Regions from separate parts of the Sporosarcina sp. QA0331 genome, predicted to be linked through region 2. Evidence: a T-box and tRNA genes for the amino acid it is inferred to sense, from the RefSeq annotation. Region 2 holds a T-box; the other holds one or more tRNA genes.
What was found. The T-box of region 2 lies ahead of argS (arginine--tRNA ligase). A T-box ahead of a tRNA ligase gene usually reads a tRNA of that ligase, here a tRNA-Arg.
Positions count from the first base shown of each region.

Region 1: it has a tRNA-Arg gene. The T-box ahead of argS (arginine--tRNA ligase) is inferred to sense a tRNA for this amino acid. The anticodon was not compared.

Region 1 is NZ_CM147850.1:1,440,397-1,456,629, forward strand. It holds rRNA gene AC0L13_RS06905 (16S ribosomal RNA) at 616-2,167, shown strand; rRNA gene AC0L13_RS06910 (23S ribosomal RNA) at 2,525-5,458, shown strand; rRNA gene rrf (5S ribosomal RNA) at 5,546-5,661, shown strand; tRNA gene AC0L13_RS06920 (tRNA-Val) at 5,896-5,971, shown strand; tRNA gene AC0L13_RS06925 (tRNA-Thr) at 5,997-6,072, shown strand; tRNA gene AC0L13_RS06930 (tRNA-Lys) at 6,079-6,154, shown strand; tRNA gene AC0L13_RS06935 (tRNA-Leu) at 6,183-6,264, shown strand; tRNA gene AC0L13_RS06940 (tRNA-Arg) at 6,321-6,397, shown strand; tRNA gene AC0L13_RS06945 (tRNA-Ala) at 6,483-6,558, shown strand; tRNA gene AC0L13_RS06950 (tRNA-Met) at 6,582-6,655, shown strand; tRNA gene AC0L13_RS06955 (tRNA-Ile) at 6,667-6,732, shown strand; tRNA gene AC0L13_RS06960 (tRNA-Ser) at 6,756-6,848, shown strand; tRNA gene AC0L13_RS06965 (tRNA-Met) at 6,908-6,982, shown strand; tRNA gene AC0L13_RS06970 (tRNA-Asp) at 6,987-7,062, shown strand; tRNA gene AC0L13_RS06975 (tRNA-Phe) at 7,149-7,224, shown strand; tRNA gene AC0L13_RS06980 (tRNA-Gly) at 7,231-7,304, shown strand; tRNA gene AC0L13_RS06985 (tRNA-Ile) at 7,306-7,382, shown strand; tRNA gene AC0L13_RS06990 (tRNA-Asn) at 7,386-7,460, shown strand; tRNA gene AC0L13_RS06995 (tRNA-Ser) at 7,470-7,560, shown strand; tRNA gene AC0L13_RS07000 (tRNA-Glu) at 7,575-7,646, shown strand; gene AC0L13_RS07005 (hypothetical protein) at 8,121-8,471, shown strand; gene AC0L13_RS07010 (ATP-binding protein) at 9,328-10,623, shown strand; gene AC0L13_RS07015 (response regulator) at 10,605-11,489, shown strand; gene AC0L13_RS07020 (cation:dicarboxylate symporter family transporter) at 11,633-12,913, shown strand; gene AC0L13_RS07025 (VOC family protein) at 13,110-13,460, shown strand; partial or broken gene AC0L13_RS07030 (LLM class flavin-dependent oxidoreductase) at 13,514-13,648, shown strand; partial or broken gene AC0L13_RS07035 (FMN reductase) at 13,634-13,894, shown strand; gene AC0L13_RS07040 (sensor domain-containing protein) at 14,450-16,096, shown strand.
Region 2 is NZ_CM147850.1:260,588-276,820, reverse strand. It holds gene AC0L13_RS01465 (DUF3221 domain-containing protein) at 105-1,256, opposite strand; T-box leader at 1,354-1,569, shown strand; gene argS (arginine--tRNA ligase) at 1,617-3,281, shown strand; gene AC0L13_RS01455 (methyl-accepting chemotaxis protein) at 3,446-5,548, opposite strand; gene AC0L13_RS01450 (alanine/glycine:cation symporter family protein) at 5,703-7,088, opposite strand; gene AC0L13_RS01445 (hypothetical protein) at 7,255-7,551, opposite strand; gene AC0L13_RS01440 (ABC transporter permease) at 7,638-9,578, opposite strand; gene AC0L13_RS01435 (ABC transporter ATP-binding protein) at 9,556-10,332, opposite strand; gene AC0L13_RS01430 (sensor histidine kinase) at 10,434-11,456, opposite strand; gene AC0L13_RS01425 (winged helix-turn-helix domain-containing protein) at 11,467-12,153, opposite strand; gene AC0L13_RS01420 (nuclease-related domain-containing protein) at 12,519-13,460, opposite strand; gene AC0L13_RS01415 (VOC family protein) at 13,552-13,905, opposite strand; gene AC0L13_RS01410 (nucleotidyltransferase domain-containing protein) at 13,902-14,693, opposite strand; gene AC0L13_RS01405 (isochorismatase family protein) at 14,705-15,232, opposite strand; gene AC0L13_RS01400 (uracil-DNA glycosylase) at 15,367-15,936, shown strand; gene AC0L13_RS01395 (hypothetical protein) at 16,038-16,233, opposite strand, start outside.

The sequences.
Region 1 (16,233 bases), 1.2 Mb from region 2:
AATAGAATTTCAAATAGAAAGTAGTGGTGGATGAGTAACTTCAGAGAGGTGATACTGGGATTTCAGCAACTTAATGAAAGTGATTCCTATGAGTGTCTGCATAGGGTCCCTAGAACTTTGCAAAACATTTTTTGAAATAAATGTTGCAATCGATAGAATTAAAGTGTATATTATTAAACGTCGCATTTTCCAAAGAGCGAAAACGATGCCTAATTATCTATTGATACTAAGATAGAAGATCTTGCGTTTCTGAGATAAGAAGGAAAGAAATTAAATGAAAAAAGTTATTGACGCTAAGAGAATAACTTGATACAATATAAAAGTTGCCGAGAAAAATCGCGACAACGAAATGAACCTTGAAAACTGAACAGCAAAACGTCAACAAATAAAGTCTCATAGCCGACCCTGTCGGTGAAGAGACAAAACGAATCTTCGGATTCAAAATTGACATCTTAAATGATGCCAGCAAGAAACTCGAGCTATTCAAGTTTCTCTTCCGGCTGGGGAGACGTAGTGCAGTGCTAGGAGATGAGTGAGAGAGGGAAGGAGCGTACATCAGTACGTGACTGATCGAACGAAATCGACAACGCAATGCGTTGCGTATCGCCGGCCGGTATTATGGAGAGTTTGATCCTGGCTCAGGACGAACGCTGGCGGCGTGCCTAATACATGCAAGTCGAGCGGATTGAAGGGAGCTTGCTCCCTGATATTAGCGGCGGACGGGTGAGTAACACGTGGGCAACCTGCCCTGCAGATGGGGATAACTCCGGGAAACCGGGGCTAATACCGAATAATCGGTTCTTCCGCATGGAAGAACTCTGAAAGACGGTTTCGGCTGTCACTGCAGGATGGGCCCGCGGCGCATTAGCTAGTTGGTGGGGTAACGGCCTACCAAGGCGACGATGCGTAGCCGACCTGAGAGGGTGATCGGCCACACTGGGACTGAGACACGGCCCAGACTCCTACGGGAGGCAGCAGTAGGGAATCTTCCACAATGGACGAAAGTCTGATGGAGCAACGCCGCGTGAGCGAAGAAGGTTTTCGGATCGTAAAGCTCTGTTGCGAGGGAAGAACAAGTACGGGAGTAACTGCCCGTACCTTGACGGTACCTCGTCAGAAAGCCACGGCTAACTACGTGCCAGCAGCCGCGGTAATACGTAGGTGGCAAGCGTTGTCCGGAATTATTGGGCGTAAAGCGCGCGCAGGCGGTCCTTTAAGTCTGATGTGAAAGCCCACGGCTCAACCGTGGAGGGTCATTGGAAACTGGAGGACTTGAGTACAGAAGAGGAAAGCGGAATTCCACGTGTAGCGGTGAAATGCGTAGAGATGTGGAGGAACACCAGTGGCGAAGGCGGCTTTCTGGTCTGTAACTGACGCTGAGGCGCGAAAGCGTGGGGAGCAAACAGGATTAGATACCCTGGTAGTCCACGCCGTAAACGATGAGTGCTAAGTGTTAGGGGGTTTCCGCCCCTTAGTGCTGCAGCTAACGCATTAAGCACTCCGCCTGGGGAGTACGGCCGCAAGGCTGAAACTCAAAGGAATTGACGGGGACCCGCACAAGCGGTGGAGCATGTGGTTTAATTCGAAGCAACGCGAAGAACCTTACCAGGTCTTGACATCCCGCTGACCGGTGTAGAGATACGCCTTTCCCTTCGGGGACAGCGGTGACAGGTGGTGCATGGTTGTCGTCAGCTCGTGTCGTGAGATGTTGGGTTAAGTCCCGCAACGAGCGCAACCCTTGATCTTAGTTGCCAGCATTCAGTTGGGCACTCTAAGGTGACTGCCGGTGACAAACCGGAGGAAGGTGGGGATGACGTCAAATCATCATGCCCCTTATGACCTGGGCTACACACGTGCTACAATGGACGGTACAAAGGGCTGCGAACCCGCGAGGGGGAGCCAATCCCATAAAACCGTTCCCAGTTCGGATTGCAGGCTGCAACTCGCCTGCATGAAGCCGGAATCGCTAGTAATCGTGGATCAGCATGCCACGGTGAATACGTTCCCGGGTCTTGTACACACCGCCCGTCACACCACGAGAGTTTGTAACACCCGAAGTCGGTGGGGTAACCCTTACGGGAGCCAGCCGCCGAAGGTGGGACAGATGATTGGGGTGAAGTCGTAACAAGGTAGCCGTATCGGAAGGTGCGGCTGGATCACCTCCTTTCTAAGGATAATTACGGAATATGAACCTCCGGTTCATACGTTGACGTTTTGCGTTCAGTTTTGAAGGTTCATCTTCTGATGACCTTTCAAAACCTTGTTCTTTGAAAACTGGATAAAACGACATTGAAGCAACAAAACATCAAGTAATCAACCGAGTCGATCACTTTTGTGATTGAACAATACTTTTTTAACGAGTAGATTGTGTGCTTATCGCTAAGTACCACTACTCACCCGAGGATTGCGAGAAGCGAGCAGGACGAGGAAGCGACCGAACAAGGACCGGAGCGTGCTTACGCACGTGAGGACCGGAGTGAAGGAGCTGACAAAGTAATGCGAAGCTTATCGAAATCCGTATAAAGGTTAAGTTAGAAAGGGCGCACGGCGGATGCCTTGGCACTAGGAGCCTATGAAGGACGGCACTAACACCGATATGCTTCGGGGAGCTGTAAGTAAGCTGTGATCCGAAGATTTCCGAATGGGGAAACCCACTGCCCGTAATGGGGCAGTACGTTCACGTGAATACATAGCGTGAACGAGGCACACCCGGAGAACTGAAACATCTAAGTACCCGGAGGAAGAGAAAGAAACATCGATTCCCTTAGTAGCGGCGAGCGAAACGGGAAGAGCCCAAACCAGGAAGCTTGCTTCCTGGGGTTGTAGGACACTCTATACGGAGTTACAAAGGGACGGATTAGACGAAGCGGCCTGGAAAGGTCCGCCATAGCGGGTAAAAGCCCCGTAGTCGAAAGTTCGTCCTCTCCAGAGTGGATCCTGAGTACGGCGGAACACGTGAAATTCCGTCGGAATCCGGGAGGACCATCTCCCAAGGCTAAATACTCCCTAGTGACCGATAGTGAACCAGTACCGTGAGGGAAAGGTGAAAAGCACCCCGGAAGGGGAGTGAAAGAGAACCTGAAACCGTGTGCCTACAAGTTGTCAGAGCCCGTTAATGGGTGATGGCGTGCCTTTTGTAGAATGAACCGGCGAGTTACGATTCCATGCAAGGTTAAGCAGCGAATGCGGAGCCGCAGCGAAAGCGAGTCTGAATAGGGCGAATGAGTATGGGGTCGTAGACCCGAAACCAGGTGATCTACCCATGTCCAGGGTGAAGGTAAGGTAACACTTACTGGAGGCCCGAACCCACGTACGTTGAAAAGTGCGGGGATGAGGTGTGGGTAGCGGTGAAATTCCAATCGAACCTGGAGATAGCTGGTTCTCTCCGAAATAGCTTTAGGGCTAGCCTCAAACGAAAGAATCTCGGAGGTAGAGCACTGTTTGGACTAGGGGCCCATCCCGGGTTACCGAATTCAGACAAACTCCGAATGCCGATGATTTATGTTTGGGAGTCAGACTGCGGGTGATAAGATCCGTAGTCGAGAGGGAAACAGCCCAGACCGCCAGTTAAGGTCCCCAAGTATCCGTTGAGTGGAAAAGGATGTGGCGCTGCCCAGACAACCAGGATGTTGGCTTAGAAGCAGCCACCATTTAAAGAGTGCGTAATAGCTCACTGGTCGAGTGGCGCTGCGCCGAAAATGTACCGGGGCTAAACGGATCACCGAAACTGCGGATTGACACCTATGGTGTCAGTGGTAGGAGAGCGTTCCAAGGGCGTCGAAGCCAGATCGTAAGGACTGGTGGAGCGCTTGGAAGTGAGAATGCCGGTATGAGTAGCGAAAGAAGGGTGAGAATCCCTTCCACCGAATGCCTAAGGTTTCCTGAGGAAGGCTCGTCCGCTCAGGGTTAGTCGGGACCTAAGTCGAGGCCGAAAGGCGTAGACGATGGATAACAGGTTGATATTCCTGTACCACCTCCCCGCCGTTATCAGCAATGGGGGGACGCAGAAGGATAGGGTGAGCGCGCTGTTGGTCATGCGCGTCCAAGCAGTGAGGTGTGGAACGAGGCAAATCCCGTTCCTATAACATTGAGCTGTGATGGCAAGGGGAATTGTCCCCGGAGTCCCTGATTTCACACTGCCAAGAAAAGCCTCTAGCGAGGCGGGAGGTGCCCGTACCGCAAACCGACACAGGTAGGCGAGGAGAGAATCCTAAGGTGATCGAGAGAACTCTCGTTAAGGAACTCGGCAAAATGACCCCGTAACTTCGGGAGAAGGGGTGCTCTGGTAGGGTGTTAAAGCCCGAGAGAGCCGCAGTGAATAGGCCCAGGCGACTGTTTAGCAAAAACACAGGTCTCTGCAAAACCGTAAGGTGACGTATAGGGGCTGACGCCTGCCCGGTGCTGGAAGGTTAAGAGGAGAGGTCAGCGCAAGCGAAGCTTCGAATTGAAGCCCCAGTAAACGGCGGCCGTAACTATAACGGTCCTAAGGTAGCGAAATTCCTTGTCGGGTAAGTTCCGACCCGCACGAAAGGCGTAACGATCTGGGCACTGTCTCAACGAGAGACTCGGTGAAATTATAATATGCGTGAAGATGCGCATTACCCGCGACAGGACGGAAAGACCCCGTGGAGCTTTACTGTAGCCTGATATTGAATTCCGGTGCAGCCTGTACAGGATAGGTAGGAGCCTTGGAATCCGGAGCGCCAGCTTCGGAGGAGGCAATGGTGGGATACTACCCTGGCTGTATTGGACTTCTAACCCTTGCCCGTGATCCGGGCAGGAGACAGTGTCAGGTGGGCAGTTTGACTGGGGCGGTCGCCTCCTAAAGTGTAACGGAGGCGCCCAAAGGTTCCCTCAGAATGGTTGGACATCATTCGTAGAGTGCAAAGGCATAAGGGAGCTTGACTGCGAGACCTACAAGTCGAGCAGGGTCGAAAGACGGGCTTAGTGATCCGGTGGTTCCGCATGGAAGGGCCATCGCTCAACGGATAAAAGCTACCCCGGGGATAACAGGCTTATCTCCCCCAAGAGTCCACATCGACGGGGAGGTTTGGCACCTCGATGTCGGCTCATCGCATCCTGGGGCTGTAGTCGGTCCCAAGGGTTGGGCTGTTCGCCCATTAAAGCGGTACGCGAGCTGGGTTCAGAACGTCGTGAGACAGTTCGGTCCCTATCCGTCGCGGGCGCAGGAAATTTGAGAGGAGCTGTCCTTAGTACGAGAGGACCGGGATGGACACACCGCTGGTGTACCAGTTGTCTTGCCAAAGGCATCGCTGGGTAGCTATGTGTGGACGGGATAAATGCTGAAAGCATCTAAGCATGAAGCCCCCCTCAAGATGAGATTTCCCATTACATTTGTAAGTAAGATCCCTCAAAGAAGATGAGGTGGATAGGTCCGGGGTGGAAGCGTGGCGACACGTGCAGCTGACGGATACTAATCGATCGAGGACTTAACCTTATCAGTTAAGAAGTACGGTTGAACTTGAGTTCAGCAACAATGTTGGTTTTATCCGGTTTTGAACGAACAAGCATCGTTCATACATAGTCTGGTGACGAAGGCGAAGAGGTCACACCCGTTCCCATACCGAACACGGAAGTTAAGCTCTTCAGCGCCGATGGTAGTAGGGGGCTTCCCCCTGTGAGAGTAGGACGTCGCCGGGCTAACCAATTCATTACATAAGCTAGTCGAAGACGAATAGGACTGTACAAGTGTACTTAACTGAACGTGCGAAGATGATGCAGTGATGAGAAGCTTATTGCGACTCTCCGTTTAAAGTGGGAGAAGCAAGCAGGTCGCGGAAGCGATTGAAGGAAAGAGGGAGCGTACTTCAGTACGTGACCGAGTGAGTGAATGAAGCTGACAAAGAGATGCGCAGCTTATCACACTTTAAACATGGAGGATTAGCTCAGCTGGGAGAGCACCTGCCTTACAAGCAGGGGGTCGGCGGTTCGAACCCGTCATCCTCCACCATATCGTTTTAATTTACGTATTATGTGCCTGTGTAGCTCAATTGGTAGAGCAACTGACTTGTAATCAGTAGGTTGAGGGTTCAAGTCCTTTCGCCGGCACCACATTTTGAGCCATTAGCTCAGTCGGTAGAGCATCTGACTTTTAATCAGAGGGTCGCAGGTTCGAATCCTGCATGGCTCACCATTTTTACTGTTTGACTTTTATATGATATGCGGGTGTGGTGGAACTGGCAGACACGCTAGACTTAGGATCTAGTGCCGTAAGGCGTGGGGGTTCGACTCCCTTCACCCGCACTCTCAATGCAGTACGATTTATTTCTAATTCTCGGAATCAGTTATTACGTTATATAGCGCCCGTAGCTCAATTGGATAGAGCGTCTGACTACGGATCAGAAGGTTATGGGTTCGACTCCTGTCGGGCGCGCCATTTACATTATTTCGAGAAGTAGCTCAGCTTGGTAGGGACCAAGGGGGCGCAGGTTCGAATAAATCCTGAATCCCAATCAATTCATGGGGCCTTAGCTCAGCTGGGAGAGCGCCTGCCTTGCACGCAGGAGGTCAGCGGTTCGATCCCGCTAGGCTCCACCAATAAACGCTTATATCAAGATTCTGGCGGCGTAGCTCAGCTGGCTAGAGCGTACGGTTCATACCCGTAAGGTCGGGGGTTCGATCCCCTCTGCCGCCATCTTATAGTGCTTTTAGCTCGGTTGGTAGAGCAGTCGGCCTATAACCGTCTAATCACAGGTTCAAATCTTGTGAAATTCATCAGTATCTATATTTTTCACGGAGGAATACCCAAGCCTGGCTGAAGGGATCGGTCTTGAAAACCGACAGGGGTGTTAAAGCCCGCGGGGGTTCGAATCCCTCTTCCTCCGCCATTATTTTAAAACAAACATACAATTTACGTAAGATTTATAGTTCCTACAACTAACATTATCGCGGGGTGGAGCAGTGGCAGCTCGTCGGGCTCATAACCCGAAGGTCGCAGGTTCAAATCCTGCCCCCGCAACCAAAATGGTCCCGTGGTGTAGCGGTTAACATGCCTGCCTGTCACGCAGGAGATCGCCGGTTCGATCCCGGTCGGGACCGCCATTTATTTCATTACATAGTATTTACGATTTGATGATTGCGGATTTCTAAGTAACTCTATAGAAATTATCAGCTTTCTATGTCAATGTGGCTCAGTAGCTCAGTCGGTAGAGCAAAGGACTGAAAATCCTTGTGTCGGCGGTTCGATTCCGTCCTGAGCCACCATTCCTTGCGGGTGTAGTTTAGTGGTAAAACCTCAGCCTTCCAAGCTGATGATGAGGGTTCGATTCCCTTCACCCGCTCCATGGGCCTATAGCTCAGCTGGTTAGAGCGCACGCCTGATAAGCGTGAGGTCGGTGGTTCGAGTCCACTTAGGCCCACCATATTCCGCAGTAGCTCAGTGGTAGAGCAATCGGCTGTTAACCGATCGGTCGTAGGTTCGAGTCCTACCTGCGGAGCCAATTTTATACGGGGAAGTACTCAAGAGGCTCAAGAGGCGCCCCTGCTAAGGGCGTAGGTCGCGAAAGCGGTGCGAGGGTTCGAATCCCTCCTTCTCCGCCATAAGTTCATCAGTTGGCCCCTTGGTCAAGCGGTTAAGACACCGCCCTTTCACGGCGGTAACACGGGTTCGAATCCCGTAGGGGTCATACAATAAAAAATATCCTATCAAGTTATTCATAAACTTGATAGGATATTTTTTTTTCCATCCAAGCCTGTCTAAAATAACAGGATTTTTGAACTAGCTATCCTGTACATGAATTCATATCAGCAAGTCGTTCCATAGTGCCGTTGGTGTTCAGGCAAGTCCTAACAAGATCAAATGAGGAAGTCGGATTTTGCTTTGTGCTTCCACCACTATTAAATAAAGGTATACGGAATGAAAAGTGTAAGGAATTTCTGACTGATAGGTTATAATTCTATTGATTAAATGAAGGGCATAGTTTTTCATGTGGCTACAAGACAATCACACACTATTATCAGTACTATACTATTTGCTAAACAGTCCTATTCAATTAGATTCCTATTGGTCACTCAGAATAGCTGAAGGGATTAGTAATAATAGATAATACGGGAGAGTGGTTGTCATTACAGTAACGAAACATCCGAATGATTCAAGATAAATGAAGTTGAGGCGAATTAGTGGCTATGGAGCAGCCTTAGCAGTTACGCCATATTTACTAATTAAAATCATTTGGACTTTTGGTCTGTTCCTGCCGACTGAGCAAATGGGTGAACCGAGTTGGCGAATAATTAACGATGTCACTGCAGTTCTTGCAGCAAATGGTATAGCGTTGGCAATAGCGTTTTGCAGGCCATTGGGTGAGAGGCTTCCTGCGTGGATTGTAGCTTTGCCTATATGGATGGTGTACAGGATTGCTCGTGCCGATGCTGTTATTAGCACAATTCTTGGTCCAGCGGCAATTATTAAGGATCAAGAGGCTGGTGCCGCAGATATCTGGATATTTGAGTAGGTATTTGATTATATTCCTTTTTTGGTATAGGAATCTTTCTTCCAATCGCCTTGGCAGGTTACGTAAAGGCAAGATGGCCTGAAGCTCTTGGCGGCAAAATTTACTACCGAGAGCAGCCTGGAAACACTCTTTAATTACAGAAAACTTTGGCTGTAATCGTAGCTTTCGGTTGTATTCTCCTTGGAGTCGTCAAATTGTACGGGGCTGCTGGCGGTACGATTGGCATAGATCCTACCTATATTGATGCATGATCGTGATTTATGGTGGCATCTGCTATCGTTGAGTGTAGTGTATGGTCTCTTGAGGCGCTTATGGCATACTAGTTTTGACATACCGCCGTGGATCCAAGCGGTTCCTACTTCCGATGATGTAACCTGGATTTCATCGGAAATGCTCATTACAAATGACCTCTCTTCCGCTTTAACCGCTACTCGGCTCGATGCTTTACCTTCCCTAGAATATCCCGTAGTACTGGTGCGCTTGACCCGGACAGGCATCGTTTGGGTGTGATAATGGGAATGCTTCTTCTTCTGATATTGCATGATCGCCGTCTAGCGATACGTGGTAATTTAGATGATATTGGTAAACTTGTATATCGAATCTAACAACAATTAGAAGATAAAAGTGGCCGTAAACGTTGGTATTAAGCTTTTACGGCCACCTTTTTTTTTGTAGAAGTGTTCGAGAGAAGAGGCAACTACTATAGAATCTCTATACTTTCTAAATAAATAATGGAATCAAGGATAGTCACAGTTGTATCGCTTTTTCTTTTTAACATAGTACGTTAAAAAACGATTAATTATTTGTCGTGCTATAATTTCTCTAGAAGATTAATTTTAATCACAGGAGATATTGTATGTTACCTAAGCATGTAACCCAAAAAGATTATAAAATAGATGCGGCGGCTTTATTATTGACTGCTTTGCTGACAGCGGCCGCAGGGGAGTTAAAACTTATTCCGTTCTACGGAGAGACATTCCGTTTCAGTTTAGGCACGATTACTTTTTTTCTGCTTCTCCTCATACGACCTGCAGGCTCTTTACTGTTGACAGGTCTAGTTACAGGCTTGACTGTCGTTGTCTTCCGAGTCAGCTTTGATATGACGGCGACGCCTGCGACTTTCTTGGAAAGCTTCCGAAATCATTTGCCTGTCTTGTTGTATTATATTGTCTTTACGTTAGGCTTCCATATCGTTCGTCTTGACAACTACCGGTCGGCACCGCTTTTGTTAGGGGCATTTGCGGTACTGTTTGAGTTTATAGGCAACGGTGTAGAAAATGTCATGCGCATATGGTTGCTGAACCGTGAAGCCCTCATGTGGAAAGATTGGGTGTTGCTAGGCGGCGTGGCCACACTTCGTAGTTTTTTTGTCGTAGGATTATATAGTTCTTTCATGTTGTCTGAGCAAAAAAAGCGCATGAAGGAAATGCTTGGAATTGGTTCGAATTTGTATGCGGAGTCGCTTTATTTACAGAAGTCGATGAATCATATTGAGCAAGTGACAGCTGCAAGCCATGATTTGTATCGGAAATTAAAACAAAACGAATTGCATGACTTAAGTGTGCAGGCACTTGCCATTGCACAAGAAATCCATGAAGTGAAAAAAGACTCTCAACGCATACTGTCAGGATTGTCTGCAATTACGAAAGAAACGAGTACGGAGCGCTTTTTATTATCCGATCTGTTTGATATCGTTATCACATCGAATCGTAGATATAGCGACTTATTGAAACGCAAGGTCGATTTCCGTTTAAAGATGATGGTTGATTTTGAAACGAATCAGCATATCCCGCTTTTGGCGTTATTGAATAACTTGACAGCCAATGCCGTTGAGTCGATCGCTACCACGGGTATTGTTGCCTTTCAAGTGACTGAGGAAGCGGATAATCTATGGATTAAGATCCAGGACACAGGTAAAGGCATTCGAAAAGAGGATATCCCTATTCTATTTGAACCGGGGTACACGACGAAGTTTAATGAACAAGGAGTGGCGGCAACAGGCATCGGCCTTTCCCACGTTAAACAAATCATTCAAATGCTGCGGGGGGAAATCCAGATTGAAACACCAGAAGAAGGAACGATCTTTCAAATTCGGATCCCTTCTCATATTATTCGAAAGGAAGGTGATGAAACGTGCGTTATTTCATCGTAGATGATGATTTAGCATGCCGGCGGATGCTGGAGCAAATTATTAATGAAGAAGGGCTTGGTTATGTGGCTGGCGATGCAGAAACTGGGTTGAAAGCAATTACGCCCGTTCTTTCTACACAACCGGACGTCGTATTGATCGACTTCCTCATGCCTGCACTTGATGGGATTGAAACGATGGAGCAATTGAGAAATCAAGGTTTCCAAGGGCAATTCATCATGATTTCTCAAATTGAAAATAAGGAAATGGTCGGCGAAGCATATGAAAAAGGTGTAGAGTTCTTTATTCATAAGCCGATTAATCGTGTGGAAGTGCGCAGTATTTTAATGAAGACGAAGGAGAACTATCAACTTCAAAAATCGTTGCAAACGATTCGTGACTCGCTCGCGAATATCGGCGCACCTTTAGAACAACCAAAACGAAAAAGTGTTAATGATATCGTTCGATCCATTTTGAATGATATGGGAATTATCGGTGAAACGGGAAGCGATGACATCGTGGCGATTATGGAGATTCTAATGAACCGCCAAGATCGGATAGCGCTATTGCCCCATTTAAAAGATTTGTATGAGTCGGTTGCTCGAGGAATGCAAAATGTCGATGTTGCGAAAGAAAGTAAAGCGATTGAACAGCGGATTCGACGAACAATCGTCGCAGCAGTCAACAACTTAGCATCAATGGGAGTTGTCGATTATACATCGCCTCAATTCGAATATTATGCACCACGCTATTTTGACTTCCAGGACATACGCCTCCGCATGAAGCAAATCGAAGAAGATCTTCCAACACCCGCCCGCGTGAAAATCAATATTAAGAAGTTCCTGCAAGTGCTTTATATTGAAACGGAAGAAATGTATACGAAGCTTTAACAGTATGACCGATTTTTATGAACATTCGACAGTCGGAAAAAATGTTTCTATGATTTGTCGGATTTTGTAGGATTCAGTAAGACCTCCTTACACTAATGAAAGTGAAGAAAACGCTTTCAATGGCAAAAGAGGGAGGCAACTAGATGAAAAAGAAATTTAGAATTCCATTAGCTTATCAAATACTTATCGGATTAATAGCAGGGATTATCGTTGGGGCAATCTTTTATGGCCACCCCGGAATAGAAACGTATTTACAGCCGCTAGGTACAATCTTTATTAATATGATTAAAATGATTGTTGTGCCAATCATCGTCTCGACGTTGATCGTTGGGGTTGCAGGTACTGGCGATTTGAAACAATTAGGCAAACTTGGCGGAAAGACAATGATCTATTTCCAAGTTGTTTCATTAGTCGCGATTATCGTTGGTTTATCTGCAGCAAATATTTTCAAACCAGGTGAAGGCATTGATATGTCGACATTGGCAAAAGGCGATATTGACTCATATGTCCAAACGACTGAAAGTGTCCAAAACGAAGGATTTATGGATGTCCTAGTCGGCATCGTTCCAAGCAACATTATTCAGTCGATGGCATCGGCTGATATGCTTGCAGTTATCTTTTTCTCCGTATTATTCGGATTAGGAGTCGCTTCCATTGGGGAACGTGGAAAGCCTGTACTTGCCTTTTTCCAAGGTACTGCAGATGCGATGTTCTGGGTAACAAACCTGATTATGAAATTTGCTCCGATCGGTGTATTTGGTTTGATCGGTGTAACTGTTTCGAAATTTGGACTCGAATCATTAGTGCCGCTCGGTAAATTGATGATTCTTGTGTACGCAACTATGATTTTCTTTGTCATCGTCATACTAGGCGGAATTGCGAAGATTGTTGGTTCAAGTATCTTCAGCATTATTAAACTGTTGAAAGATGAACTTATTTTAGCTTATTCGACATCCAGTTCTGAAACTGTTTTGCCGAAGCTTATGGAGAAAATGCAGAAATTCGGTTCTCCGAAAGACATCGTGTCGTTTGTTATACCTACAGGTTACTCCTTCAACTTGGATGGCTCGACATTATACCAGGCACTTGCAGCGATCTTTATCGCCCAAATGTATGGCATCGATTTGAGCGTTATGGAACAGGTCACATTAGTTTTAGTACTGATGGTTACTTCTAATGGTATTGCTGGTGTACCTGGCGTTTCCTTCGTAGTATTGCTTGCAACGCTTGGCACAGTAGGAATTCCTTTAGAAGGACTTGCATTCATCGCTGGTGTTGACCGACTGCTCGATATGGGACGTACAGTAGTTAACGTTCTTGGGAATGCATTGGCTACAGTGGTTATGGCTAAGTGGGAAGGTCGCTTCCGAACAGAAGACAATAGCAAACATACACCGGTGGACCCGGTTGGTGAATCAATTTAATTGTACAAGCAGTAATTAAATACAAAAGAACGACTGGAAACTTTGTTATATCAATGTTTCCGGTCGTTCTTTGTTTGATTGTTAGGAAGTTGTATTTACGTTATTCGATAAGTACAATGGAAATACAAGTGAGATTGCGGCGGGTGATGCAAACAAAGCAGCAGGTATACATTATTTATGAATAGGGGTTAGTAAAATGAAAATTAGAGGTTTTGGTGGGGTCTTTTTGAGATCTAAGGATATATATGTATTAAAAAAATGGTATGAAGAAACACTTCAGATTTCAATGAATGATTGGAATGGCAGTATTATAAAACCGGATGCAGATAACGAAACGGTATTTTCTCTTTTCGAAGAGGGGAGTAGTTATTTTCCAGTAGAACAGCCCGTTATGTTTAATTTCCAAGTCGAAAACATTGAGGGGTGGCTGGAGCACTTCGAGAAAATTGGAGTACCACTTGTAAAAGAACCTGAAAAAAGTGAGTATGGGACATTTGTTTGGATTTCTGATCCAGAAGGAAGATGGATTGAGATTTGGGAGAAATAATAAACAGCGGATCGCCAGTATAGTACGGGCGTCCGCTGTTTCTTCATTGATTAGCGAGCAAATTGGCAGAACAAGCAGGGATTGATGTGTTTGGCGTCGGAGAAAGTCATCAAACATACTTTACAACACAAGCCCATACTGTCGTGCTTGGTGCTATTGCACAAGCAACTAGCAAGGTTGAAATCACAATTGTGACAGCCGGTACAGCCAAGCATTATTTAATGGTCGAGCAACAATTAAAACCAATTTTAGCGTATATGAAAGCTCACAACGTTCTAACGTTTGTATTTATTGAGGAGAAAGATTTTTCACGTAAAGAAATCGTGAATGATGATATTCTTTTCCGTTTAGACCGGTTAGTCGAAGATACGGTTATGACAGTCGAAGCTTATGAGTTCATCCGTGCGAAAAAAGACGAAGAATATGACTTTTAATGATATATATAAGGATGGCATTAACCTTAGTAAAGTCGAAGGTAAATGCCATCCTTATTTTCGTTTAACAATACATTTCATTACTTTCATTGTTGCAAAGCTCGATTGCATTTTTAAGCAACCGTATATCAGAATATATAATTGATCTTAATCTATCAGGACATCTCATGACATCCCTCTGTAATTTTTGAATTTCAATTTCCAATAAATATAATGCTTTTATGACACTCACCCCTCTATGGCTTATATACCCACTTTTCGATAGGGTCAAACAGCCTAACAAAAAAACGATAATAGGTGTTATAGACTATCCGTGGTGTTACGAGTGGAATGATTGATAAATTTCTTAGAAATAAAGGTTGATAGAAGTGGAAAGATGGGTATGTATATAATATAAAGTATTACTAACAAACAGTAAAAGGACGGCTCAATATGTCGAAAATAAAGGCAGGGAAGAGGTTATGGTATAACTCCTCCCTGCTTATTATTTGTCATGTAATACAGTCCTTTTTACCAGCCATAGTCACGTAGTCATTAATAGAAGGAGTAATACAAATGGAAAGTTTAATTAAAGGGATTCCGAATGAAATGTATCAATCCATGTTAATTCATAGTCCCGATCCTATCTTTCTAATAGGAGAAAAAGGAAAAATGTTTTATGTAAATTCAGCAGCTACGGACTTATTTGGCTACTCTTCTTCCGAATGGGAAGACATTAACTTACGAAAGATTATTGACCCAAAATTCATGGATGAAGCAGCTCACTTTTTCGCTAAAACAATGAACGGGGAATATTGTTCCTATAGCGTGAGTGCCTACGATAAAAAGGGGAAGTCACTTCATTTGCAAGTGAAAAATATACCGTTATTTATTAATACACAGAAAACGAAAAATATAATGATTATCGTTAATGATGTTACCGAACTCGTTGAAACGAAGAATGCATTGCAAAAAACAGCACAACAATTAGGGTTCTTTTACGAGTCGTCGGCAGAAGCGATGGATATTATCGATTTGGATGGCAATGTCTTGCAGGTGAATAAAGCCTTTGAGGAAATGTATGGATGGAAAGAGGAAGAAATAGTAGGGAAACCGATGCCGACAATCCCAGTGGAACGAATGGAACAAGTGAAAAGAGACCGTGCACTTGTATTGAAAGGCCTAAGCATTAAAGGGTTGGAAGTGGATTGTTATAAAAAGGATGGCACATTGATACCTGTCAGTATTACGTTATCTCCCCTTCATGATGACCAAGGCAATGTTATCGCATTTTCAGGAATCTCACGTGATATTTCCGAGAGAAAACGATACGAAGAGGCATTGATACGCAGTGAAGAAAAATATCGTTTAATTGCCGAAAACATGACGGATCTCGTCACAATTGTAGATGCAAAAGGAGTCATCATCTATGCATCGCCTTCCACAACTCGGGTTTTAGGATTTCCATTGGAATACTATGATAGGAAAAATGCCTTCAATATAATCCATCCGGAAGATCTACCAGAGGTCAAAAAGTTGTTCTTTTCTTTATTCCGTTCAAAAGGCTCTGCTGATATGGAGTTTAGGTATGAACATAAAAAGAAAGAATGGATATGGCTTGAAGCGAAAGGATCTTATTTTGTAGATGAAGAAAAGGGTGAAGGTTTTGTACTGGTCGTCTCCCGTGTCATCGAAGAAAAAAAGATGATGCGTGAAAAATTGACGCAAATGGCATTCCATGACGAATTGACAGGATTGCCGAATCGGAGACTATTCCAAGAAATCATGCGCCAAACATTGAAAGAAGCTAAACGGAATAAAGAAAAATGTACTTTGTTATATATGGATATTGATGAATTTAAATGGGTGAATGATCAACTTGGCCATTCCGTCGGTGATGAGTTGTTGAAACAGTTTTCTAAAAAGGTTAGACTTTCGCTTCGTGAAAGTGATGTATTTGTTCGTCAAGGCGGAGACGAATTTCTCGTCCTTCTTCCTAATACGGATGAAAATGAAGCGATAACGATTGGAAAACGAATTTTAGATAGCTTGCAGGAATTATGGCAAATCGGAGAACACTCATTTACAACGACTTCAAGTATTGGCATCGCGGCGTACCCAAAAGACGGCATTTCAATGGATGAATTAATTGGAAATGCAGACAGTGCATTATACAAAGCGAAAGAAAACGGTCGGAACACATATAGGACTTACTCTAATTAAAATTGGGTTGACAAAAAAGTTGTATGAACGACTTTGTTGTCAACTTTTTAATACATACTTATATAATCTGAAGTGAATAATTCATTTCCGGTTGGAAAATGCTATATGTTATAGTGGATGGATGAAAGAAGGTGAAT
Region 2 (16,233 bases):
AGCGTTTATCACCACTCGGACGATCGTTATCACCACTCAGCCGGGGTTTATCACCGTTTATTCCCCATAAAAACAACCGTCCACAAGTGACGGCTGCTCTACTCTTATTGATCCACAACTTCCAGCGTCCCTTCCCCATCATCCGGCAGAAGCTTGAATACCCACTTCTTTTCATTCTCGTCAAAAGAAACTTCATCAATCAACACGAAACCATTGGATAATCTTTCACCCGCTATGTCCAATGCCTTCGCGACGGCCTGCGACTCGGAAAGTTTGGCATTCACCGGCTTGTAGTCCGGCATGACCTCCACAAACTTCGCACTTCCCTGTCCAGGATAAGATTCCAAAATCGGCCCGGATGCTTCCACTTTCACACGCTTGCCGACTTTCAACTTGTCGGCTTCCGCGAATTTGTAAAACACTGCGCTTTCAGTTCCTCCTGCCACAAAAATTCTCCCTTCATCGGCGGCCAATATGAATCCTCCTTCTGTCACCGGTGTATCCGTGTACGTTTGTTCAGGTTCAATGATGGTTGATTCCCCCGGCTCCGCTACCATCCTTCCATCTTGCGTAAAATTGATCGTATGGCCGGCGAATAGCTCCCGCAGCTTCTTTTGCTGCTCAGGTTTTAGATAATCATGGGAGATTTCAATCTCGCCCGTGATGACATCGACGTACAGGCCGAATGATCCCCGTTCCGATTCTATCCCTTTCATTGCTTTAGCAACTTCGTCCTGTAATTCGTAAAGTTCCTTTTCCGTATGAAGGCTGCGGAAAATATAGATCGGTTCCGCTAGGATTTCTCCCGCATCCACTTTCGGCTGCAGTAGATCCAGTAATTGTTGAACGCGTTCATCCGGCTCCTTTAGCCCGATCCACACGCCGGATTGCTCGGCGCCTCTCGTCTGGTTTTCGATAAAGATGACCCCTACATCATGAATACCGCCTTCGCCATACACTTTTTCCACCGCCTGGATTGCAGCTGGCCCCTCAATTCTTTGGACCGCCATATCCTCAGCCAACTCCTTAGAAGGCTTCTCATACTCTGGACCCGGCGTTTCCAAAGTGGCCGATTTGTCCCGCTTCGGCGTCTCTTGGGCGGTTTGATTCAGTTCGGCAATGATTTCTCGCCCACTCACTGTTTTCAACGTCTTCCATCCACTATGTTTGGCCGCAGTATTTTGAGGCGACTCACCCGTTCCACATCCTCCTAACAATAAAGCAGCACCAATAAGAGTTAATAAGATTTTTTTCATTTCAAAACCTCCCACTTATGAAGTTAGACGGATGAATCGCGTTAAAGTTACGACAATTACCCATTGACACCCGGCCAGCGATTTGATACATTCAACTACAATATCGATGATGAAGAGAGTAATGGGTCATCACTTCTGTAGCGAGCCGGGGTTGGTGGAAGCCTGGCGGAGTGGATTCGTGAAGCGCACTTCAGAGATGCTTTTCTGAATGAAGTAGGAGAAGCCGGTGTCTCGCCGTTAGGAGAAAGGGGCCTCTATCCAAACTTATAGGGGCAATTTGAGTGGTACCGCGGAACAAGCTTTCGTCTCATTTATTGAGATTGAAGGCTTTTTATTTTTCCTAAAAAGGGGTTCGTGTATATGAAAAAGGATATTTTGCAAGCTTTACAGACAGTCAGCCCAATCCAGTTGGAGGAGCATATGCTAGAGCGGCCAGCAAATTCAAAGTTAGGCGATTTTGCCTTGCCTTGTTTTCCGTTCGCAAAAATTTTACGGAAATCACCCGTCGCCATAGCGGATGAAATCGCAAGTTCAATAACACATCCATCTATTCGAAAAGTGGAAGCTGTCAATGGGTACGTGAATATTTTCCTGAACCGCAATGCGATTACTGACGATCTTCTGCATATAGTTTTAGACAAATCCGCAGCTTACGGTTCATCCAATGAAGGCAATGGTGGTGTCGTGACGATCGACCTATCGTCACCAAACATCGCAAAGCCGTTTTCCATGGGCCACCTCCGCTCTACGGTCATCGGAAATTCCATCGCTTTATTGCTAGAAAAAAATGGCTACCAACCGGTGAAAATCAATTACATCGGTGATTGGGGCACGCAATTCGGGAAGCTGCTTACCGCATACCGGAAATGGGGCAACGAAGCGGATGTCCGTAAAGAGCCAATCAAGACATTGCTGAAGCTGTACATCCGTTTTCACGAAGAAGCGGAGGCGGACCCTTCCTTGAACGATGAAGGACGTGCTGCTTTTAAAGCATTGGAGGACGGCGATGCCGACGCACTTGCCCTTTGGGAGTGGTTCAAAACCGAGTCATTGAATGAATTCCAGCGGATTTATGATCTGCTTGGCGTCTCCTTCGATTCTTATAATGGCGAAGCGTATTATAATGACAAAATGGAACCTGTCGTCGAAGAACTTGAGGATAAAGGTTTATTGGTTGAATCCGACGGCGCCATGGTTGTCGAACTTGAAGAAGGCATGCCACCGTGTTTAATTAAAAAATCAGATGGAGCAACGTTATACGCAACACGTGATTTAGCTGCTGCCATTGATCGAAAGAACAAATATGATTTCGTCAAATCCATTTACGTCGTCGGGAATGAACAAAGCCTTCACTTCACGCAAATCAAAAAAGTACTTAGCAAAATGGGGCATGACTGGGCAAACGATATCACGCACGTACCATTCGGACTCATCTTACAAGGCGGCAAGAAAATGTCGACACGTAAAGGAAAGATCGTCTTGCTTGAGGAAGTATTGAATGATGCGATCGAACTCGCACAAAAAAATATCGAGAAGAAGAATCCTGCACTGGTCAATAAAGCTGAAGTGGCAGAAGCAGTCGGTGTCGGCGCCATCCTCTTCAGTGACTTGAAGCAGCATCGGAAGCATGACATCGAATTCGACCTTGAAACGATGCTTCAGACAGAAGGCGAAACTGGGCCATACGTCCAATATGCACATGCGCGGGCGAACTCTATCTTGCGCAAAGCGGGTGTATCCAACTCGTTCGCGATTGACGAAGTGAACGATCACGAATGGGATGTCGTCAAGTTGCTTAGTCAATTCCCGCAAACGGTTAAGCGAGCAAACGATGAGCTGGACCCTTCTGTCATTGCAAAGTATGCAGTCGACCTCGCTCAAGCATTCAACTCGTTTTACGGCAATGTGCAAGTGCTGTCCGACTCTGCAAACAAGGCGTATCGGACTACGCTAACACAATGTGTCGTTATCGTATTGAAGGAATCCTTGCGCCTACTTGGCATGAAAGCGCCTGAAGAGATGTAAATTCAAAAGCGGAGGGGTTTGATCAGATGCGACAGGCATAAGGCGGATCCACGAAACGGCGCACTTTGCCGTGCAGTGGAGCTGACTTATGACCCGAGCATCTAGCGCCCGCAGCTAGACGAAAAAGCAATCGTTCCACCATTCTGGCGGACGATTGCTTTTTCTTATGCCAACTTGAATTTCTCTACTATTCCCTGTAACTCAGAAGCGATGTTCTTCATGCGAGTTGTCGATTCCGCAACGCGCTCCAATTCTGCTTGCTGGGCAATCGACGAAGCGCTGACTTGTTCTGCGGAGGCAGCCGTCTCCTCTGAAACGGCCGAAACACTTTGGATAGACAAAATGACTTGATCTTTATGCGTAAGCATTTCAGCCAATTCGGCTGTCAATTCCAAGATGGATTGACTCATCTGCTCCGTCAGTTCCGCGTTCTGTTTGAAGGACGATTCAGTGCTTGTCACAGATTCATTTTGCCCTTCCATCATTTGAAGATTCGAGTCAATGACCGACACCGTTTGTCGTGTTTCTTCGATGATCTCGTGAACTGTTTGTTGAATGACTTCTGTTTCTTTTCTTGACTGTTCAGCAAGTTTGCGCACTTCCTCTGCAACGACAGCAAATCCTTTGCCATGTTCTCCGGCACGAGCCGCTTCGATGCTAGCGTTTAATGCAAGGAGATTAGTTTGTGCAGTGATATCTTGGATAGAAGCAATCACATTGTTGATTGCAGTAATTTTATTCGAAAGCGCGTCCATTTGCTGTTGGACTTTCGTGTTCATTTCATTTGCAGAAACATTATGCTCCCGCAGTTTACCGACTTCCACCATACCTTTATCTGTTGATTCAACAGTCTGCTTGGATAGCAGAAGCATCCCGTCTGCAAGCGTGGAAAGTGCATTAATTTGCTCTGCCAACTCAGCCATACGATTGCTAGTCTCTTCGGTATCTTCGGATTGATTTGAAGCTCCTGTCGCAATTTCATTCGTCGCCAATGACACTTCGTCGCTGGATGCTACAATCTCTTCAAAAGCATGGTGAACTTGAGCTGTAGAATCACTTAGCTCATTGGACGAAGAACGTACCGCGCCAATTGCTTCGTTTGTCTGACGCAGCATATTATTATAAGCGCTCGCGACAGCACCGATTTCGTCGTTATGGATATATTTATCGTCTACGTATTGTGTAATGTCGCCAGTTGCAGCCGTTTCGATTGACCTTTGCAAGTAGGAAAGCGGCTTTAATTGTTTAAAGATGAACCACGCAGTCACTCCCGCCATTATCATTACCATGACAATTGCGGCAATTACCGTGACGAGTAAAATAGAGTTGAAAGTCGATAGGATGTTAGATTGCGGCAACACAGTTTGCACAGACCAGACATCATCTATGTTATCAAGCATAATTGGCGCGAATGTATTAAATGACTTCTCATTTAAACTCTGAGAATCCACGTATAAAGTTCCAATCTCTCCACGATCCAACTGCGCCTTCATGTTGTTCCAATCAATTGAGTCTTTCATATTCGTTCCAATCATTTCTTCTTTCAAGCTGTTCGCCGTCAAGTTGCCAGTCTCAGTTATGATAGAGGCATACCCGCCGTCAGGTTGAATCGATGTCACCAAATCATTCAGGAAGTCAATGGTTAAGTCTGCTGCCAATACTCCTATAAGCTGACCCGATTCAGTCATAAGCGGCACAGCCATGGTCGTCATTAACACCGTTTTGTCGCCTGCATCATATTCATGCGGTTCTGTCAGGACAGCACGCTTTTCGCTTTTAGGGATGGAATACCAATCCCCATCTCCAGCAACGTCGTACCCAACCAGTCCTCTCAAGTCAATACTGTCGCCTTCCTTATATAAATAAGGGATAAATTTTTTGGATGAATCAACTACATTTTTATTCACATGATCATCTAGCGGAATCGAACCACTTTCGAACACAGCAGCCATGCCGATTGCGTCCGCATTATCTTTCAAATTCCTTTCCATTACACTGAGAATCTCCTCAGTTGTAAGATTACCTTGCGAATGCAACGTCTCAAAAATACGCTTTGTAGTATGCAGCATCTCGTCTGTTTTGCCAAACCTGGCACTGATCGCTTGAGCATTGGACCGAGTGCTTTCAATTGCATTCTTTTCAGCTTCTGTAACGGTTTTCCCATGTAAAATGGTACTTGTTATTAATGTATAGGTAATAAACAGCAGTAAAAATAACCCAATAATTAATCTGGATAACTTCCAAGCGATGCTTTTCTGTTTCTTCAACCCCAAATACCTCCATTAGTACTATAGTAATAGAATTATAGCAGACCAATACATACAAATAAAGAACAGTCGTAAAGTTCCGCATTTCAAAAAACATAATAAAAAAAGAATGATTCGCCAATTCTAGCGAAACCATCCTTTTTATTGATAAGTTTTATTCTTCCCTCCAACAGTCGGCACCTTTCAAACTAGAATCCGCTTTAAACACGGGGTTCTTCCCTTGTTTCCGCTGCTTCGTATAATCATCCAAAACGCGGAAAGCAACTTTTCCAAGAGCAAGGATGACGAGGAGATTTATAATCGCCATTAAGCCCATGAATAAGTCCGCCATGCTCCAGACGATATCCACTTTTGCCATCGCTCCGAACATGACCATGACGAGAACCAAAATGCGGTAAAGCGTCATCCAAGACTTATGCGCGTTAATGAATTCAATATTTGTTTCACCGTAATAGTAATTTCCGACAATCGAGCTGAACGCGAAGAACAAGATTGCGATTGCGACAAAATAAGGTGCCCAAGAACCAACGTGAACAGCCATCGAACTTTGTGTCAGCAAAATGCCGCTCTCTTCCCCTTTATCATATAGCCCAGCAAGGATAATGATGAAAGCCGTCGCAGAACAAATGATGATCGTATCGAAAAATACACCAAGACTTTGAACAAGCCCTTGTTTCGCCGGATGTGTAGCAGTCGCCGTCGCTGCAGCGTTCGGCACACTCCCCATACCAGCCTCGTTTGAGAATAAACCACGTCTAATCCCTTGCATCATGGCAGCACCAATACCGCCGCCAGCCATTTCCTTAATGCCGAAAGCATGCTCAAAAATGAGGGCAATCATTGCAGGAACTTCCGTAATATTAATGGCAACAACGTAAAGCGCTATAAGCAAATAAAATACCGCCATGATCGGGACGATTGACTGCGTCACTTTGACAATCCGCTGTACGCCGCCGAAAATGATTATCCCAGTCAGCACGACGAGAACTAGTCCAACAACCCAATATGGAAGATTGAATACATCGTGGAACGACTGGCTGATCGTGTTCGATTGAACTGAGTTGAAGATAAAACCGAAGCACAATGTCAATAAAATCGCGAAAACGATTCCAAGTTTCCGAAGGCCTAGCGCCTTCTCCATGTAATACGCCGGCCCCCCGCGGAATGTGTTGCCATCACGCACTTTATATACTTGTGCAAGCGCGCTTTCAATGAACGCCGTCGCCATGCCGATAACAGCAATGACCCACATCCAGAAGACAGCACCCGGTCCGCCAATTCCAATTGCAAGCGCAACCCCGGTTACGTTCCCCGTACCCACTCGTGAAGCTGCACTGATTGTAAACGCCTGGAACGCCGAAACGCCATGGTCGCCTTCTTTTTTCTCAAAAATAAGTCTGAACATCTCCCCAAACAAACGAAACTGGACAAATTTCGTCCGAATCGTAAAGTAAAGACCGATGAGCAATAAAAGCCCGATCAGTATGTATGTCCAAATAAAATCATTCGCCGGTCCGACGAGCCACTCTAATACTCCCACACTGTTCACTCCCTCTTTATCATAGTAAATCTCTTGCTATCTTTACCCTGTCACGCTAAAAAAACTCACGTTTGGAAAATTGAAAAACCGCTGAGCCAACGTGGACTCAGACGGTCTAGAAGCTGTCAACTGTAAATGTAATCGCTTCATTTTTTTATCAACTTGATTATTTTATCACCGAATCTGCATTTTTCAATCCATATTTGGGGAAAAAGCATCGAATCTCGTATGGGAATTGTTGGGTGCGGCCGACTTTCGGAGCGTTACCACCGATGCGGATGAGTTTACTACCGTTGCTCGGGCATACCACCGATTCGCATGAATTAACCACCGTTTGACTACAATTCCAAGTTGAAAAATAGTTATCACCACTTGCAAGCTGTTTATCACCACTCAAGCGGACATTATCACCACTTAGGCGTAGTTTATCACCACTCAGAACAGCATTATCACCACTCAGCATATTCCCATAACAAATCTCCTTGCCTAGACAAATTCAAACTTAACACAAAAGCGAGCCACCCTAAGGCGACTCGCTATGTGGATCAATCAAAGTGCGGCCTTCACCGTTTTCCGGTAATATCCAACCGTTAGGAAGGCGAAGACGAGATAAATCAACGCATAGATGCCCATTGCGAATGAGGCGGGCAATGTAATATCAGACATAAACATGAACGATGCTGCTTTTATCGCGAAAATGGAGTGCAGCAAACCAATCAACAACGGCAAGCCGAAGACGAACACTTGCTTACGAATGATGCCTCGCATAATATCTTGCACAGTGAAGCCCAATTGGCGCAATGTTGCATAGCTGCTTCTTTCCTGTTCCGCCTCCGTCATTTGCTTGAAGTACAAAATGCTGCCTGTCGAAATGAGGAACACAAGGCCTAAGAAGCCAGAGATAAAAATGAGCAGTCCATTGTTTTCCATTGACCGAACATATTGCGAATAGTAATCAAATCCATGCTGATCATTTTCCTCATTGATACGCTTAAAGATGGCAGATGCCTCAATAAGCTGATCTCGATCCGGCACATTGATAGCATAGGTGTTTGATATGCGCCAGCCGTTTTCATCATTCACAAATTGATCTTTTAATTCTTGATAGAACGCATCTTTCACAACAAGTTGTGTCGCCGATGAAGAATTTAATGCATTTCCTTCGCTCACTTTCACAACTTTCATTTTAGATTCTATTTCACCATTCGATAAATCAACATTGAATGGGACTTCAATTGATTTCAATAGCCAGTAGATGCCTGCATCATAAAGGTACGCGGCATCGGAATCGGGGATTTCAATATCCGCACCTGCTTGCTGCAATTGTTTGTCGCTTATAATATTTGCTCCAAACGATGTGGATATCATTTCTGGCGCACTGCCATCTTCAAATTCGCCTTCCACTTGCAAGGTTTCTATCGTTGAATACGTATACGTTATATTTTGCTTATCCAGTTCGCCGACAAATTTTGCGGACGCTTCTTGACCGTCTTCATACCAAAAATCATCAAAAGAAAAATCAAAAGGATATACAAGACGCAGTTCTTTATCCGTCGAATAATAAAGCGAATACGCACCCGCCAACATCGTCAATGTCATCGCAGATAAGACTGTAATGATCGTCAGTGAATTCGCGTTGCCCTTCATCCGATGCATGATCGGCGCAATCGACAAACTGTTATTCAACCCGAGATGGCCTTGTTTCCGTTTCCGGATCTGGTAAAATAACCAGCTGATCGTCACGCGGAAGACAAGATAAGTTCCTAAAATTGTCGTAGCCAAAACCACGATCATGTTAATGAAAAGCAAAGCATTCATCATATTACCGGACAGCCAATATCCGAAGGCGATAAGTGCCATTCCTAAAATGGCAAGAAAGGCTGATCTGAATGCTTTCGGCTTTTTCGGATGCTCGCCCTTCTTATCCGCATTGAATAATCCAAGCAATGTGTTGCGGTAGACTGCGACGATCATTTGAATCGATGTGAGAATGATGATTCCAAGGAATACAATCACCGTCTGGATGACTGCCGCCGTCGAAAACTCCACTTCGATAAATCCATCAAAGCCGATTAGCTTCATTAACAACAATAAAAATACGCGTGACACGAGAATTCCTACACCGATCCCAATGGCTAACGCCCCGGCGCTAAGCAAAGAGTTTTCGATAATCAACAGACGTGAGACAGAACCTTTCGTCAGGCCAATCAATTGATACAGCCCGATTTCACGGCTTCTTCGTTTCAAGAAAATCGCATTTGCATAGACGACGAAAATTCCTGCGATGACCAGCAAAAGAATGCCCGCCGCTTTGAATCCTGCACCCATGCTGCCGCCCGAACGCGCCACAACTGCAGGGTCATGCTGCAACGTCGCGAAGACGAAGTACAGGACGACACTTAAAATAAGCGCGAAAAAGTATAAATAGTAATGCTTAATGTTTTTCCGCATGCTGCGGATGACGAGGTCAAAGAGCGTCAACGCTGTCACCCCCGAGGACACCTTGCACTTTCAGGATTTCCTGGAAGAAGGCTTGTCTCGTTTTGTCGCCGCGGTACAGCTCCGAGTAAATATTGCCGTCTTTCAAGAAGACAACCCGACTGCAATAGCTCGACGCGACAGGGTCATGCGTTACCATCATGATCGTGACGCCACGTTGTTTATTGACATCCTCCAACGTTCCAAGCAAGGAAGACGCTGATTTCGAATCAAGCGCGCCTGTCGGTTCATCCGCAAACACCATCGATGGCTTGTTGATGAGCGCCCGTGCAGCAGAAGTCCTCTGTTTTTGACCGCCCGAAATTTCATGCGGATATTTGTCAGCGAGTTCTTTAATGCCTAAAATATCGGCAATCGACTTGAATTGATCCTCCGCCACTCGCTTTTTCATTTTGCCTAGCGAGACTGGCAAGAGGATATTTTCTTTCACCGTCAATGTGTCGAGAAGATTATAATCTTGGAAGATGAATCCTAATTTGTCTCGCCTGAATGCAGAGAGTTCACGATCTTTCATCTTCGAAATATCAGCATCTCCAATGAGGATCGAGCCTTCCGTCGTACGATCGATCGTCGCAAGAACATTCAATAGCGTCGTTTTCCCGGCGCCTGAAGCCCCCATGATTCCGACGAACTCCCCTTCCATCACTCGCAAGTCGATCCCTTTCAATACTTGCTGGACATTGCCCCGCGTTCCGTACGATTTCCGGATATTTTGAGCATGTAAAACTGTTTTATGTTGGTCCATCATTGTACCCTCCCTGTTTGCTATATCCTTATCTTAATGTGTGTACTTCTTCTGGTCGTTTGATTTAGATGACAAACAGGTCGGTCAATGTGACATTATTGTCACGTTCGTGTTGCGTCAAACTCATTTTCCGTGGAAAACGTCATGTTCATCGTCGTTCCTTTATTTATTTCGGAGTGCGCCGATAAGGAAATTCCGATTTTCCCCGATACTTGCTGGGCAAGATACAAACCGAGTCCCGTTGCCGCATTATATAGCCTTCCCGTACCCCCGGTGAACCCTTTGTCGAAAACACGGGGAAGATCGTGAGCCGGGATTCCCGGACCTTCGTCTTTAATTGATAAAACCGGATGTCCCCCTGGCGAATCGCCTGCCGTAATACAAATGGTGCCCCCGTCCGGACTATATTTCACCGCGTTCGTCAGCAATTGCCGGATGATGAAGCGACTCCATTTGCTGTCCGTAAGCACTTCCATTTCCTCGCCTTCAATTTCAACCGCAATATTTTTCTCCATGCACCATGACCGAAGCTCGCGAACTTCAGGTGTAATGAGCTGATGCACTTTGATCTTTTCCAATACATAATCCGTTCCGAGCGACGGCAGTCGTGAAATATAAAGCTGCCGATCGATCAGCAAATGGACTCGCAGCCAATCGGACTCGATTTTCCGGATTGCCGCATCTTGCCGGTTCGAATCAATCGTCATTTTCATCGAGGTGAGCGGCGCTTTCACTTCATGCACCCAGGCTGCGGTATAATCACTTTCCATAAGGTTTACAGCTTTCATTTCCGACAGCTTCTTCAAATGATCATTCGCCACTTGCCGTAGCAGATCATTCGTCGTCTGGTCCCTCGTGAAAAGCGGCTCCGGCAACCCCTCCTGCCAATCCCTAGAAGGATCTTCGGAAATACGAAGAAGTTCTTTCGTGAAATGCATCTCTTTGTTGTAACGCCAGATGAGGAATAAAATGAAGATGGCAATCAAAAGCATGTTAAGGTAAATGAGAGAACTCAACCTCATCGCAAGACCTTTATCAATCCAAATGAGAACGTCTGTCAACACAAGTGAAGTGGCGAACAGGAGTATCCAGCTTTTCATATCCTTTACATAATGAATAAACATTTAACTCCCCCTACAGGCTGACCGCCATATATCCCATTCCTTTTTTTGTGAGAATCGCGTCACCAAGTCCGATGTCCGCAAGCTTTTGGCGCAGCCGCGTCACATTGACCGTCAATGTATTGTCGTTGACGAACCGCTCATCATCCCATAATTTGCGAATCAGCTCATCACGCGATACGATTTCATCCTTCGCCTGGACGAGCACCGCCAAAATGAAAAACTCATTTTTCGTCAACTCCACTTCATTGCCATCGAGCCGAATGATGCCGCGCTTCATATCAATCACCGCACCATTCCATTCAAGCACATCCGCTGCCTCATCCGCCGTATACGCATACGTCCGCCGAAGCGTCGCCTGGATCTTCGCAAGAAGTACGTCCGTATGGAACGGCTTCTGCATATAATCATCCGCCCCCATATTCATCGCCATCACCATATCCATCGGATGATCTCGCGACGACAAGAAGAGGATCGGCACCTTCGAAACTGCGCGGATCTCCCTGCACCAATGGAACCCGTCATACGCGGGAAGCTGAATATCAAGTATGACGAGATGAGGCTTCGTTTGAATAAAAGACTTCATCACATCATGAAAATCCTCCGGCCCCGACACATGAAGCGACCACTGGCCAAGTCGCTCTTTGAGTGAATTGTAAATCGCTGAATCATCCTCCACGATGAAAATATTCATATCCATCTCCGCTGCACTCCCTTCCTACGCTTATTATAAAGGTGCAGGGCTTAGATGGAAAAGATTATCACTGGGGGGCGGGGGTTTACCACCGCTTGGGTCGGCTTTATCACCACTTAGCTCGAAGTTATCACCACTCAGAAGGATGTTATCACCACTCAGACTACTTTTATCACCACTTAGCCAGTTGCCACTGAAAAACTCATCCCCGGAAAGGCGACAAGCGTATATCAATGCAACTTTCAATTTATCACCACTTGGAACGAAGTTATCACCACTTAGAGCAACTTTATCACCACTCAGAAGGGTGTTATCACCACTCAGACTACGTTTATCACCACTTAGCAAATTTCCAACAAAAAAGCACACGATTATGTGTGCTTTTTCTGACGTGACGGTGACCACATCATATAAGTTCGATTACGATTTGCTCCTTCGGTATGTAATTCCATATCCCGAAGCAGCCGATTTGCATTTTGCTGCCTTTCAAGATGAAGAAATTCCCTGCAATCTTTATTCGTCATTTTACCGCCAAATAGTAAAAACCAATCTTTGATTGCTTGCTTATGTGCTTTACTGCATCGGAATCCACAATTCATGCATTCCCATTTCCGTTTAAGCCAAATCATTCCTAAGTTTTTGCACCCCGGACAAATCACACCCGTCCGAATGTCGTTGTGTCGAATGGAATAAGTTTCACAAATAGGCGAAGGAATGAATTGACGATGGGAGCTGCTGAGCTGCGATAAAAGATCGGCGAATGTATCATCATCCAACAATGGGGGGGTTGTTGGCAGTTTGCGGATAAATGGGGGGACCGCGCTTGGGAATAAAATAGGGATAGTCGTGTCGAAAACTTCGATACGTTGCTTTGCATAGGCGAGAACGACAGCGCCGTATACCGGCAATGATAGATTGCGGCTGTACAGCCAATCTTGAAACAGTTCACAGTTGCTTTCCAATTGGGCGATCGGGCTTTTGAAGCCGCTCACCTTACCTGACTCGAGCACGCGGATCATTTGCGGCGGATTTTCCGTCACAGTCAATTCACCCGCAATGTTTTTCACTTCAAACAAAACCGCATACGATGGGGTGATGAAGAGCGTGTCTACTTGAAAATATGTACTAGAGGCTAACGATAAATCGTGAAAAATGCCATGCTTCATCGAAAAAGCATAGCTCTCAAACACTTTGTCCAATTCCTGCTCTCCGCCAAATCCGGCTTGTACCGCCGCATGCTTCGAGCGCAAAGCAGGAATCGCTTCGTGGTGGCTTGGCAATCGCCGAATCGCTGCCTCCAGCCCTTCCAACAAGAGTGGTGCTTGTCTTTCTTTATGAATGAATAGTATCAGCTCCTCTTTTTTTATTCCGCTATTTACTAGTTTAACGTATTAGTCTAATTATTCAATCAAACTCCAAATACTCCCACACATTCCCAAACGGATCGCGGAAACTAATATATTTTCCTGGCGGGCAGTCGGCAGGCTCCCCAATGATCAATTCCACCTCGTGTTCTTTAAGCACCGCAAGGGATTGATGGATGTCATCGCTTTTCAACGTCAGCACCACTCCTGAAGATGCTTTATCATATCCCGCATTCTCCATTTCCTCCAAAACGATCGGCAGCTCCCCATGGACAAGCGTTACAATTTTCGGGCCGTACTCTTTATTCACCTGAAACCCTAATACTCCGGTGTAAAATTCAACCGCCTCTTTCATATTCGGTACATAAATGCTAATTACACAAACTTGTGTCATACTTCTTCCCCCTCCCTTTCCCCTATGTACATATCAATCATTCTTCGTAAAAATATCATCGATTGATCTTCCACATCAATCTGCAGCCGAATCCATTCATACTCCCGTTCAAGCAATCGGCTTATCAGAACAACCGCCTCCGCATGCTTTCCGGGCGTAATGAACTCCAGAATTTCCGTCAACTCCGCTACAACGGAATCTGGCAACGACCGTTCAATCGTCTTCAACCCTAATTTCGCGCGTTCCGGTGCATATCGATAAAGCAGTACCCTCCCTAAATGGTGAATAACATTCGTCAGCATCTTAACCGCCCAAATGTCATTTCCTCGTGCAGCCGTCTTCGAGTATTGGAATAAAAACCACCCCACATCCATGACATCGTCCTGATATTCATCCTCGGGCAGCGCTAACCCTTGCGTCTCCATAAATTCATCCATTAACCGATGCGGATCATACAGCACCTTGAAATGGTCACCGCCAACGAACGATTCCTTCGTCACCGTGAATAAATCAATATGCAACAGATCATCAAACACCACAATTATCTGGGGTGCGACAATGAAAATATCATCCATTAATATAATGTCGCGATATGCCCTCAAATGCTCCACCCGACCGGCAAGAAACTCCTTCTTATCCTCGTCGTTCACTAAGCAATAGAGATCGACGTCAGAATGCGCATCATACTCTCTCCTACCCATCGATCCTTTCAAAAAAATCGCCTGTACAAGCGGGTCCCCCTTCAAACTCGCAACAATCTTTTCTACAGCCAACTCTTGCGGTAACATATTCCTCCCCCTTACTTGTACACTTCCACGTACTCCTCATAATCCAGCACTTCGATTACATCCGACCAATGCAGCACCGTCCCGACAAAATCCCGAATATCCAGTCCCGGCAACTCGTATGTTTCGTCTGTATTCGCAGTTCCTGTTGCATCCTCAATGAATGTCACCTTAAACCCGCGGTCAAAAGCGGAAATCGCCGTAAACATACAGCAAAACTCCGTATTGAAGCCAGTAATGAATACATGATCCACTTCCAACTCTTCTAACAAGCCCGCCAATTTGGTTTTGAAAAATGAACTCGGCGTCTGCTTTTCCACTACAACATCTGCAAACCCTTTAACAGAAGTATGTAATTCAGAACCAACAGAACCCCTATAAAGCGGACTTTCCTCTTCATCATCGAAGTGTCTAATGAAAATAACCGGCTTCCCTTTCCCTTTAAAGTCCTCGATTATATTTGTAATCAAGCTTAGTTCAGCACCAAAATCACCAGATTCAACAATCGCGTTTTGCACATCAATTACCAATAAAGCTTCCATGCTCACACCCCTTTTCAAAATTATGTTCTATACCAACAGCCGTTTCTCCTTTATTTATTGAAATAAAAAGAAAAGGAGGCACCGCATGATTCAACCAGCAAAGGGTATTCTAAACTGTTAGGAGGTTGATATACATGAAGCAATTTTGCCCAGAAAGTTGGCCGGAGGATCCGACTCCAGTAAGCCAGTTGAACTGTGAGGAATGCGGACTTTATAAACAAGGGACACGGATGGTGTGGGGAGAGGGAAATTCGAATGCGCCTATTATGGTGATCCTCGACAATCCAGGCGCCCGTGAGGATCATGAAGGAAACCCGTTTGTGTGTGGAACGCGACAGGCGTTGCAGCAAGCCGTTCATGAGGTCGGTTTGGATAAAGAACTAATCTACGTAACGTACATTCTAAAAAGAAGGCCCATCCGAAAATACGATAAAGAATGGACACGGGAAATCTGCATGCACCTCCACCTTGATGAACAGCTCAATCGGCAGAATCCCAAAATCATTATTTGCATGGGCAACGTTGCGGTACAATCCTTCTTCGAAAACGCGGAAGTCGATGTAAAAGGATTGCGTGGCAGCTGGCATGATGTGAAGGGTTTTCAAACTACTGTCGCCTACCACCCGCTAGCCGTCCGACGCCGGCCTAATTTGTACGGACTATTAGTGGAAGATTTAGCGCTCGTAAAGGCTGCCATTCAATGACAATTTTCTGAGGATTCGCTTCGAGGTTCCCAATCAATCTTCATAGTTAAGACTCTATTCCAATATATACTGGAATAGAGTCTTAGCTACTCAGCTTTATGCTACAGCTTTTGTTCCAAGAGCTTTGCCGCAATATATTTGCGAGCTTCGGCAGTCGTAATCTGCAAACAAACTTCTTCTTCCTGCCGTTTAAACTCGACGAACATGCCACTTAAGTTTTCCCGTACAGAATGGACCTTAAAGCCACTGGCTAAATAGCCATCAACTTGTTTCATTTCATCCAAACTTAACAAGTGA